DNA from 2 places in the Indioceanicola profundi genome. Region 1 is predicted to be linked to the other one. Evidence: predicted binding sites of a transcription regulator. Region 1 holds the regulator's gene; the other holds the start of a gene.
What was found. Region 1 encodes HrcA, which represses chaperone genes, less so after heat shock. Its sites were predicted from a motif close to GTTAGCACTCNCCNNNGGNGAGTGCTAAC; they were not measured.
Positions count from the first base shown of each region.

Region 2: groES (co-chaperone GroES) is a predicted target of HrcA. The motif match lies at 4,716-4,744, and genes of this name have one in related genera.

Region 1 is NZ_CP030126.1:34,369-40,239, forward strand. Features, by position in the region: gene DOL89_RS00165 (ABC transporter permease) at 30-722, opposite strand; gene DOL89_RS00170 (substrate-binding domain-containing protein) at 748-1,605, opposite strand; gene grpE (nucleotide exchange factor GrpE) at 1,798-2,421, opposite strand; gene hrcA (heat-inducible transcriptional repressor HrcA) at 2,560-3,597, opposite strand; gene rph (ribonuclease PH) at 3,784-4,503, shown strand; gene rdgB (RdgB/HAM1 family non-canonical purine NTP pyrophosphatase) at 4,615-5,232, shown strand; gene DOL89_RS00195 (cytochrome P450) at 5,180-5,871, opposite strand, start outside.
Region 2 is NZ_CP030126.1:2,883,663-2,889,533, reverse strand. Features, by position in the region: gene DOL89_RS13785 (EAL domain-containing protein) at 1-633, shown strand, start outside; gene DOL89_RS13780 (methyl-accepting chemotaxis protein) at 678-2,354, opposite strand; gene groL (chaperonin GroEL) at 2,680-4,323, opposite strand; gene groES (co-chaperone GroES) at 4,377-4,670, opposite strand; gene DOL89_RS13765 (usg protein) at 4,991-5,254, shown strand; gene DOL89_RS13760 (BCCT family transporter) at 5,300-5,871, opposite strand, start outside.

The DNA of each region.
Region 1 (5,871 bases):
GGATGACAGTGGAGGCAGAGTAGATAGTTCTATTTCTCCCTCCGCCCCGCCACCGAAGTGGCCGTGCTCACGGCCAGGCTGATGGCGATCAGGATCAGGCCGAGGGCCAGGGCGAGCGGCAGGTCGCCGCGGCTGGTTTCCAGGGCGATGGCGGTGGTCATGGTGCGGGTGACGCCGGCGATGTTGCCGCCCACCACCAGGATCGCCCCGACCTCCGCGATCAGCCGGCCGAAGGCGGCCATGAACACCGTGACCAGCCCGGCCCGGCCCATGGACAGGATCACCGCCATGCTGCGGCCGAGCCCGGCCCCGTCCACCCGCAGGGCATCGCCGACCTCCGCCCACATCGCCTCCGCCTGCCGGTGGGTCAGGGCGGCGACGATGGGCAGGGCCAGCACGATCTGGGCGATGATCATGGCGGTGGGCGTGAACAACAGGCCCAGCGACCCCAGCGGTCCCGCCCGGCTCAACAGCAGATAGACCGCCAGCCCCACCACCACCGGCGGCAGCCCCATCAGCGCGTTCAGCGCGATCACCGCCGCGCGCCGCCCGGGAAAGCGGGTGATGGCGGCCAGCGTTCCCAACGGAGCGCCGATCAGAAAGGCGATGAGCACGGCGCCCAGGCTGACCCGGAGCGACAGAAGCACGATCTCCATCAGCTCCGGATCGCCTGTCCGGACCATCTCCGCCGCCAGCAGCACCGCCTGCCCGAAATCATCCATGCCGCCGCCGGCCTTCCGGATGGGGTCAGGAGTTCGGGGCGGCGTTGGGGAAGAACAGCTGCTCCCCGCCGATCCGGTACGCGGCGATGGCCTGCTGGCCGCTCTTGCCCACCAGCCAGTCGATGAAGGTCTGGCCGGCTTCCTTCTTCACATGCGGATGCTTCTCCGGATTGACCAGGATCACGCCGTACTGGTTGAACAGCTTCGGATCGCCCTGCACCGCGATCTCCAGCCCCTGCCGGTTCTTGAAGTTCAGCCAGGTGCCCCGGTCCGACAGGGCATAGGCGTCCATGCCGGCGGCAAGGTTCAGCGTGGCGCCCATGCCGGACCCGGTCTCCCGGTACCAGCCGCCCTTCGGCTCCACCCCGGCGTCCTTCCAGAAACGCAGCTCGGCCCGGTGGGTGCCGCTGTCGTCGCCGCGGCTGGCAAAGGGCGCGCCGCTGGCGGCGATCCTTCTCAGCGCGTCCGCCACGTCCTTGCTGCCGGCCACCCCGGCCGGGTCGGATTTCGGGCCGACGATGATGAAGTCATTGTACATCACCTCCTGCCGGGTGACGCCATTGCCCTCCGCCACGAACGTCTCCTCGGCCTTAGGGTCGTGGACGAGGACCACGTCGGCATCGCCGCGGCGGCCGGTATCCAGCGCCTGGCCGGTGCCCTGGGCAACCACGCGCACCTCGATCCCCGTCTCCTGCGTGAATTGCGGCAGCAGATGCTTGAACAGCCCCGATGCCTCGGTGGAGGTGGTGGAGGCCACGGTGATGAAGGGGCGCTCCTCCGCAGCCGATGGGCCGGAAAGGCCCGGCATGCCCAGTACGGCAAGGGCCAGGGCCGCGGCGACGATGCCGCGGCGGGTCAGGGAACGGGCGATGAGGCGCGGCATGGTTTCCTCCCGGCTCGGGCCTGCGATCCGGCCCTTCTTGCTGCGGAATCTACCATCAACGCGCCGGATGTCCATTCATGACGTAAATTCTGCAAGCATACGGAAGATTTGCAGGATCAATGGATGGACAAAGAAAAAGCGGCGGCCCCGTCCGGGTGCCGCCGCTCAGACCTGTCTACGATGGGCGGCCGCTCAGGCGCTGGTATCCACCTTGGGCTGGTCGCCGCCCTTGGACACGCCCACGATCGCCTCGCGCAGCAGGCGGCCGGCGATGGTGTAGCCGGGCTGGAGAACCTGCACCACGGTGCCGGCCGGCTTCCCCGTGCCCTCGATCTCCATCATGATCTGGTGGAAATTGGGGTCGGCCGGCTTGTCCAGCGCGTCCATCTTCGCGATGCCGGCGCGCTCGAAGGCGGCGGTCAACTGCCGCTCCGTCGCTTCGACGCCGGTCAGCAGGCTGTTCACGGCATCGTTGGACTGACGCTGCTCCTCCGGCACCGACTCGACGGCGCGGCGCAGATTGTCGGCCACGCCCAGCAGGTCCTTGGCGAATTTGGAGATGGCGTATTTGGCGGTGTCCTCCCGCTCCCGCTCCGTGCGGCGGCGGATATTCTCCTGCTCCGCCAGGGCGCGCAGAAGCTGGTCCTTCAGCTTGGCGACCTCTCCCTCCAGCTCGGCGACACGGGTGTCGCCGTCGGCGGCGGTGGCGGCAGCGGCGGCCTCCGCGGCTTGGCTGGCGGCGTCGGGCGAATGGGTTTCGGGCGTGGCGTCGGCCCCGGTCTCGGGCCGGGTTTCGGCGTTCTGCTTATCGCTCATGCGTCTTGGCCTCAGGGTCTACGCGTAAATGAAGAATGTCGAACGGATCGTTCCAGGCGCGAGGAATAGGCCGCTTCGCGCCGCCTGTCGAGATGGGGATGCGCGGGGAGGTTTGGGAGATGCGGCACCTGCGGCCATTCACCCGATCAGCCGGCCGATCACCTTCGCGGTGTAATCGACCATGGGGATGATGCGGGCATAATTGATGCGCGTCGGCCCGATCACGCCGATGGTGCCCACGATCTGCTCCTTGGAATTGGCATAGGGCGAGACGATCAGGGAACAGCCGGCATGGCGGAAAAGCTGGTTCTCCGCCCCGATGAAGATCTGCACCCCGTCCGCCTTGCCGGTGGCGTCCAGCAAGCGCACCATCTGCTCCCGCGTCTCCAGCGCCTCGAAAAGGCTGCGGATGCGCTCCAGGTCGGACAGGGCGGTGACGTCCTCCAGCAGCCGTGCCTGACCGCGCACGATCAGATAGCCGCTGCTGTCCTGGGCGCCGGCCCAGGTGGCCAGCCCGGTCTCCACCACCTTGGCGGTCAGCGCGTCCAACTGGCTGCGCTGCTCCTCGATCTCCTTGGTGATGGCGGCCCGCGCCTCCGCCAGGGTGCGGCCCACCAACCGCGCGTTCAGATAGTTGCTGGCCATGGTCAGGGCGGAGGAGGGAAGGCCCAGCGGCACCTCCACCACCCGGTTCTCCACCAGCCCGTCCTCCGTCACCAGCACCACCAGGGCGCGGCCGGGGGACAGGTTCACGAATTCCAGATGCTTCAGCGGCCGGTCGGTCTTGGGCGCCATCACCAGCCCGGCGCAGGAGGACAGGCCGGACAGCAGGTTGATCGCCGATTCCAGCACCTCCGGCAGGGAGCGGCCCTGGGCGTTCACCTTGGCCTGGATGCTTTCCCGCTCCCCCTCGGTGAGGTCGCCGACCTCCAGGATGCCGTTGACGAACAGGCGCAGCCCGGCATCGGTGGGCACCCGCCCGGCGGAGGTGTGCGGGGCCATCAGCAGCCCCAACTCCTCCAGATCCGCCATCACGTTTCGGATGGTCGCCGGCGACAGTTGGATGCCCATGCGCCGGGATACGGTGCGGGACCCGACCGGTTCCCCCGTTTCCACATAGGCATCGACGATGTGGCGGAAGATGTCGCGCGACCTCTGGTTCAGCTCTGTGATCATGCCTGCGGACAACATCCAGACCGGAACATCAATGCGGCCCGACAGAAAGGCCGTCCATTGAATCTAGTCGGGCGGGAGGGTTGAATCAATTGCCCGCCCGAATGCTCACGCCCGGGGTGGACTCCTCCGCCCCATCGGCGGTATCTCCTGCCCCCTGCAAGCCACCCACACCGGAGTGTTCAGCCCATGCCCCGTCCGTCCGGCCGCCAGCCCGACCAGCTCCGAACCGTGGTGCTGGAGACCAACGTGTCGAAATATGCGGAAGGCTCCTGCTTGGCGAAGTTCGGGGACACCCATGTGCTCTGCACCGCCAGCGTGGAGGACAAGGTGCCGGGCTTCCTGCGCGGGCAGGGGCAGGGCTGGGTGACGGCGGAATACGGCATGCTGCCGCGCGCCACCAACACCCGTACCGACCGCGAGGCGGCCAAGGGCAAGCAGTCCGGCCGCACGCAGGAGATCCAGCGCCTGATCGGCCGCAGCTTGCGCGCCGTCACCGACATGCGCGGCATGGGCGAGATCACGGTGAAGATCGACTGCGACGTGATCCAGGCCGACGGCGGCACCCGCACGGCCGCCATCACCGGCAGCTATGTGGCCCTCAGCCTCGCCTTCAAGCATCTGCTGACCATCGGCTTCCTGAAAGCGATCCCGCTGACCGACTCGGTCGCCGCCATCTCCTGCGGCATCCATGGCGGGAAGCCGGTGCTGGATTTGGACTATGCCGAGGATTCGACGGCCCAGGCGGACGCCAACTTCGTGCTGACCGGCCGCGGCGGCATCGTGGAAATCCAAGGCACGGCGGAAAAGGACCCGTTCCAGGAATCCGAGTTCCTGGAGCTGCTAGCCCTGGCCCGCAAGGGCATCGGCGAGCTGACCGAGCTGCAGAAGCTGGCCCTGGCCCGGTGATCAGCCGCCCGCGGTAATCCGCCCGAAACAGTGCCGCACTAGGGTGAAGTCCGCGCCGCATCTGTTGCCGCGCTTCCAGCCGCCCGCCATCCAACCCGACAGAGCCCGCCCATGACCGAGTCCACCCCCCGCCGCTTCCAGGGCGACACGCTTGTGATCGCCAGCCACAACAAGGGCAAGGTGCGGGAGATCGCCGATCTCCTGGGGGCCTATGTGGCCAGGTTCCCCTCCGCCGGGGAGCTGAACCTGGCGGAGCCGGAGGAGACGGAGAACAGCTTCATCGGCAATGCCAGGCTGAAGGCACTGGCCGCGGCCAAGGCGTCCGGCCTGCCGGCCCTGGCCGACGACAGCGGCTTGGCGGTCGACGCGCTGGACGGCGCGCCGGGCATCTATTCCGCCCGCTGGGCCGGACCGGAGAAAGACTTCCTGCTGGCCATTGAGAAGGTGCGACGGGAGCTGATGGATTCGGCGGACCGCAAGGGCGACCGGGCCAGCTTTGTCTGCGCGCTCGCCATCGCCTGGCCGGACGGGCATGTGGAGACGGTGGAGGGCTACAGCCACGGCCAGCTCACCTTCCCGCCGCGCGGCGACAAGGGCTTCGGCTACGACCCCATCTTCATCCCCGATGGCCACAGCGTGACCTATGCCGAGCTGTCGGCGCAGGAGAAGCACGCCATCAGCCACCGGGCGGACGCCTTCCGCCAGCTCGTGGAGAAGTGCTTCCGCTGACGGAGGGCTGGCCGGCCCTGCGGACCCGGCCGATACGGAAGCCGCTGGCCGGGCCGGTGGGCATGCGGTTCAGCGGCACCCGTAGATCCTGCGGCGGCACCTCGTACTCCATCGCCGCGGTCAGCAGCCGCACCGCCCGTTTCATCAGGGCAATGGTGATCCACTCGCCGGGGCAGCGGTGGCCCGTATGGTGGTCGCCGGCCCCCTGGGGCACCAGGCTGTCCGGGCTGCCGTCCCATTCCTTGAACCGGCTGGGGCGGAACATGTGCGCGTTCCGCCAAGTGCGGGAATCGCGGTTGGTGCCGTAAAGGTCCAGCAGCACCCAGTCGCCCCGGCCGAAGCGGTGTCCGCGCCATTCGAACGGCTCCAGCACCCGGCCGCCGACCGCGGGGAAGAAGGGGGCCAGCCGCCGCACCTCCTGCACGAACCGCTCCACCTCGCCCTCGTCGGCGTCCGGGGCGGGCCGCGCCACCGGATGCTCATGCAGGGCCAGGGCGGTGAAGACGATGTAGCGGTCCACCGCCACCATGGGCCGCAGCAGGTTCAGCAGCTCCACCGCCGCCACCGCCTCGTCCATCGGCTCACCCGACAGCTCGCGCCATGTGGCGACCCTGTGTAGCGGGGTATCGTGCGGCACCG
Region 2 (5,871 bases), 590 kb from region 1:
TTCAGCCGCATCCGCCGCGCCGACGGCGCCCATCTGCTGCCCGAACAATATCTGCCGGTGGCGCAACGCGCCGGGCTGATCGCCGGGATCGACAACATGCTGCTGTTCCGCTGCATCCAGCTCCTGCGCGAGACGGAGAAGCGGCATCAGGCGGTGGGCTTCTTCTACAACATCTCCGCCGCCACCCTGGCCGACCGTGATTTCATGGAGGAGTTCGCCTCATATCTCGGCCGGCACCCCAACCTTGCCGCCAAGCTGGTGTTCGAGTTGGGGCAGGCCGAACTGATGCCGGACGGGTCGTTCAGCACCGGCTTCCTGGACGGGTTGCGCCGCTTGGGCTTCCGCTTCTCCATGGATCAGGTGGAGCGGCTGGAGGTGGACTGGGCGGAGATGGCCCGTCACGAAATCCGCCATGTGAAGCTGGACGCCGCCCGCCTGCTGGACCCCGCCGGTCCCTTCGCCGATCCGCAGGCCGCGCGGGACCTCAAAGGCCTTCTCGACCGCAACGCCATCGACCTGATCGCGGAGAAGGTGGAGACGGACAGGCAGCTCCTGGAGCTGCTGGACCTGCATATCGACTTCGGCCAGGGCTACCTGTTCGGCGAGCCGAAGCTGGCCCGGAAGGCGGGATAGCGGCGTAGGTCGCAAGGAGCGGAGCGGATTGCGACCTACGGGCGTCAGGCCGCGCGGATCATGGCGACGAAGCCCGCCACCTCGGCACGGAGCTTCTCGGCCTCGCCGGACAGGCCGGAGGCGGCGTTCAGCACCTGGGCGGCGGCGGCGCCGGTCTCGGCGGCGGCCTGGTTCACCCCGCCGATGCTGGCCGAAACCTCCTGGGTGCCATGGGCGGCCTGCTGGACATTTCCGGCGATCTCCCGCGTCGCCCCCTCCTGCTGCTCCACCGCGCTGGAGATGGCGGCGGCGATCCCGTTGATGCGCTCGATGGTGCGGCCGATCCCCTCGATGGCGGACTGGGCCCCGCCGGTGGCGGCCTGGATTTCCGCCACCTTGGCCTGGATGTCCTCCGTCGCCTTCGCTGTCTGGCTGGCCAGCGCCTTCACCTCGGACGCCACCACGGCGAAGCCCTTGCCGGCCTCCCCGGCCCGCGCCGCCTCGATGGTGGCGTTCAGGGCCAGCAGGTTGGTCTGGCCCGCGATGGCGTTGATCAGCTCCACCACGTCGCCGATCTGGCGCGCCGCCTCCACCAGCCCGGTGATGATGCCGGTGGTGCGCGCGGCCTCCCGCACAGCGGCGGCGGAAATCTCGGCGGAGCTGGAGACCTGACGCCCGATCTCCCCGATGGAAGCCGACATCTCCTCCGTCGCGGCGGCAACCGTGTGGACATTGACGGAGGCCTGCTCCGACGCAGCGGCCACGGCCATGGCCTGCCGGCTGGTCTCCTCGGCGGTGGCGGACATGGAGGAGGCGGAGGCCTGCATCTCCGTCGCGGCGGAGGCCACGGCCTCCACCACGCACTTCACGCTGGCCTCGAAGCTGTCGGCCAGCCGCATCATCTCGGCCCGCCGGGCAGCCTCGGCTTGGCGCTTGGTCTCCTCCTGCTCGGCGCGGAGCCGCTCCACCGCCAGGGCATTGTCCTTGAAGACGACGACGGCCTGGGCCATGCGCCCGATCTCGTCGGCCCGCGCGCTCCAGGGGATATCCACCGACAGGTCGCCGCCGGACAGCCGCTCCATGGCGGCGCGGATGCCTTCAAGCGGGCTGAACATCGCACGCCCGACCAGGAAGCAGCCGCCGGCCACCAGCAGGGCGATCACGGCGGTCAGGCCGCCGATCTTCCGATCCATGGAATTGACGCCGGCGAAGAACTCGGCCTGGGGGATGCCCACATACAGGATGCCGATGACCTTGCCGCCGGCATCCTTGATGGGATCGTAGGCGGTGAAGAACGGAACGCCCAGGATTTCGGCCTCCCCCCGGAACGGCACGCCCTGGCCCAGCACCGCGTCATGCACCGGCCCCTTCGCCAGGGTTGTGCCCACGGCCCGGCTGCCGTCCGGCTTCTTCACATTGGTGGTGATCCGCGTGTCGCCCATGAATACGGTCGCCGTGCCGCCAACCATGGCCTTGATCCGGTCCACCGGCTCGAAGAAATCGTTCAGCGGCATGTCCCCGGCCAGCAGCCGGCCATCCTCGATCCGGAACTCGCCGCCATATCGGCGCAGCACGTCCCAGGCCACCCGCATATTGGATTCCTGCCGCTCCATCGCCTGTTCACGGGCGTGGCTACGCATCGTCATGTCGGTGGCGAAGTAGATAGCGAGGCTGAGAATCGCGAGCGAACTTACGACCATGCCCGCGACCTTGGCCGACAGGGTGATTCGATGCAGTGGCATGTTGAGAATCCTGGAAGGTTTCGGATCAGCCGAAACAGCCGGCAGGAAGCGCTGCATACCATGTTATGGTGCAGTGGCGAAATAGTTTGTGCTAATAGGATAAATCTGGTGTTAACGATGCTCGGCCAGCGGGCAGTGCATGGCGCAGGGGCGGGCGCTGTTTGGCGTCGGCTGCTCTGTCATGATGATTCGGGGTCTCACCCCGCCTAAAAACAAAAACCCCCGGCGGATCGCTCCGCCGGGGGTCTTCGTGTCTTTGGCCGGTCGTAAGGAGCGTCGCAATCCGCTGCGCTCCTTGCGACCTACGGCCGGTCGAACGGACTTCTTAGAAGTCCATGTCGCCCATGCCGCCCATGCCGCCCGGGCCGCCGGCCGGAGCGGACTTCGGCTGGGGCTTCTCGCCGATCATGGCCTCGGTGGTGATCAGCAGGCCGGCAACGGAGGCGGCGTCCTGGAGCGCGGTGCGGACAACCTTGGTCGGGTCGATCACGCCGAACTTGAACATGTCGCCATATTCGCCGGTCTGGGCGTTGAAGCCGAAGTTCGCGTCGTTCTGCTCCAGCAGCTTGCCGGAGATCACGGCGCCGTCGAAGCCGGCGTTGGCGGAAATCTGACGCACGGGCGCGGTAAGCGCCTTGCGCACGATCTCGATGCCGAACTTCTGGTCCTCGTTCACCGCCTCGATGCTGTCCAGCGACTTGGTGGCGTAGAGCAGGGCGACGCCGCCGCCGGCGACCACACCCTCTTCCACCGCGGCGCGGGTGGCGTGCATGGCGTCGTCAACGCGGTCCTTGCGCTCCTTCACCTCGACCTCGGTCGCACCGCCGACGCGGATCACGGCGACGCCGCCGGCCAGCTTCGCGAGACGCTCCTGGAGCTTCTCACGGTCGTAGTCGGAGGTGGTCTCCTCGATCTGCGCCTTGATCTGGGTGATGCGGGCCTCGATGTCGTCCTTGGAGCCGGCACCGTCCACGATGGTGGTGGTCTCCTTGGTGATGACGACCTTCTTGGCCTGGCCCAGCATGTCGAGCGTGACGCTCTCCAGCTTGATGCCCAGATCTTCGGAGATGACTTGGCCGCCGGTCAGGATGGCCATGTCCTCCAGCATCGCCTTGCGGCGGTCGCCGAAGCCCGGGGCCTTCACGGCGGCGATCTTCAGGCCGCCGCGCAGCTTGTTGACCACCAGCGTGGCCAGCGCCTCGCCCTCGACATCCTCGGCCACGATGACCAGCGGACGGGAGGACTGAACCACCGCCTCGAGAACCGGCAGCATGGCCTGCAGGCCGCTCAGCTTCTTCTCGAACAGCAGGATGTAGGGGCTCTCCAGCTCCGCGACCATCTTGTCGGCGTTGGTCACGAAGTAGGGGGAGAGATAGCCGCGGTCGAACTGCATGCCCTCGACCACGTCCAGCTCGGTCTCGAGGCTCTTGGCCTCCTCGACCGTGATGACGCCCTCGTTGCCGACCTTCTCCATGGCGCGGGCGATCATCTCGCCGATCTCGCGCTCGCCATTGGCGGAGATGGTGCCGACCTGGGCGATCTCGGCGTTGGTCTCGATCTTGCGGCTGCGGGCCTTGATCTCCTCGACAACCTTGGACACGGCGATGTCGACGCCGCGCTTCACGTCCATCGGGTTCATGCCGGCGGCGATGGCCTTGGCGCCCTCGCGGACGATGGCCTGGGCCAGCACGGTCGCGGTGGTGGTGCCGTCACCGGCGAGGTCGGCCGTCTTGGAGGCGACCTCCTTCACCATCTGCGCGCCCATGTTCTCGAACTTGTCGGAAAGCTCGATCTCCTTGGCGACGGTGACGCCGTCCTTGGTGATGCGGGGAGCGCCGAAGCTCTTCTCGATCACGACGTTGCGGCCCTTCGGGCCCAGCGTGACCTTCACGGCGTCGGCGAGAATGTCCACGCCGCGCAGCATCTTGGCGCGCGCGTCGGTGCCGAACTTGACTTCCTTGGCAGCCATTTTTGTCGTCCCTATGAATTGAGCGGTTGATCAGGCGGTAAGGCGCGGTCGCATCAGGCGGCGTTCATCACGCCCATGATGTCGCTCTCCTTCATGATCAGGTACTCGACGCCGTCGATCTTCACCTCGGTGCCGGACCACTTGCCGAAGAGCACACGGTCGCCAGCCTTCACGTCGAGCGCCACCAGCTTGCCGCTCTCGTCACGGGCGCCGGGACCAACGGCTACCACCTCGCCCTCCTGGGGCTTTTCCTTGGCGGTGTCCGGGATGATGATGCCGCCGGCGGTCTTCTGCTCGGACTCGACGCGCTTGACCACCACGCGGTCGTGCAGCGGACGGAAACGCATGAATTCTCTCCCTCTAAAAGGCAAAGAGCTCGGGATGAGCCTGTTGTTAGCACTCACCCGCGGTGAGTGCCAGACGAGGTAATGGAGGCCCGTCCCCGAGTCAAGAGGGGTGGCCGTCCCCGGTTGCACGCATGCGGAGGGGGAGGGCACCCCGTTTGGCAGCACTCCAGCCCGCCGGCTGCCAACCTACTGAAATCATTACGTTTCCGTCTTCACAGAACCGTCATGTCAGGGCAACATCAAAGCTGGCGGGCGAGGGGAGGCAATCCTCCGCCCGGCCGGGGGAGACAGCCGCTGGGTCCACATCCGGGGAGACGCGAATGGCGAAGCTCTTGCTCCAGCTCAACAACTACCGCCTGACCACGGCGGAGATCCTGTATCACATGCCGGACCATCCGGGCCTGTTGCAGAGCTTCATCTGGCAGGAGCTGGACCTGGCCCCGAAATTTCCACAGCTCAAGCGGTTCCTGGATTTCTGGAGTCGTGAGCTGGACGGCAAGCTGCACAGCGTGCGGGTGGCCAGCCAGGGGCTGATCACCCCGGCGGAGGTGCGGATGGTGGGGGCGGAGCTGGTGCTGCACTGATGCCGGAAGGCCGGCCGGCCGCTCGGCGCGGCCGGCCCCGTAGCCTTACCAGCCCATCCACTTCGCATATTCGGCCACGAAGTCGCGCAGCACCGTGTCCTTGTCCGCCCCCTCCAGGGGCAGGTTCTTGTGCAGGCCGCCGCGCAGGATCACCTCCGCCTGCGCGATCCATGGCTCATCCTCCGTCTCCAGCTCGGGGAAGGCGAAGGTCCAGGGATGGTAGGCGCGGCTGCGGACCGTGTAGCTGAACTCCTCGTTCCCGTCGCGCAGCACGGTGATGCCGGCGCTGTAGCGCTCCACCGCGATCTCCGTGGTGCGCCGCTGCCGCTCCAGCTCCCGCGCAATCTGCTTGAAGGCGGGGAGTGCGGCCCCGGTGATGAAGTCGGCGGCCTGCCGCCGCGCCTCCTTCAGGCCGGGGGCCGCCGCCCCCGTCCGCTCATCCGCCCGGCCAGTCACGGCCTGCAGGCGCTGGCGCCAGTCCTCTTCCGGCAGATGGGCCAGCACCTCGTCGCCGCCCATGACCGCGGCGCCCGCCATGCCATAGGCCGCCCGGCCCTGGCTCAGGTGCCGCCGCTCCGCCGACAGGGCGTTCACCAGGCTGACGCACATCAGGATCA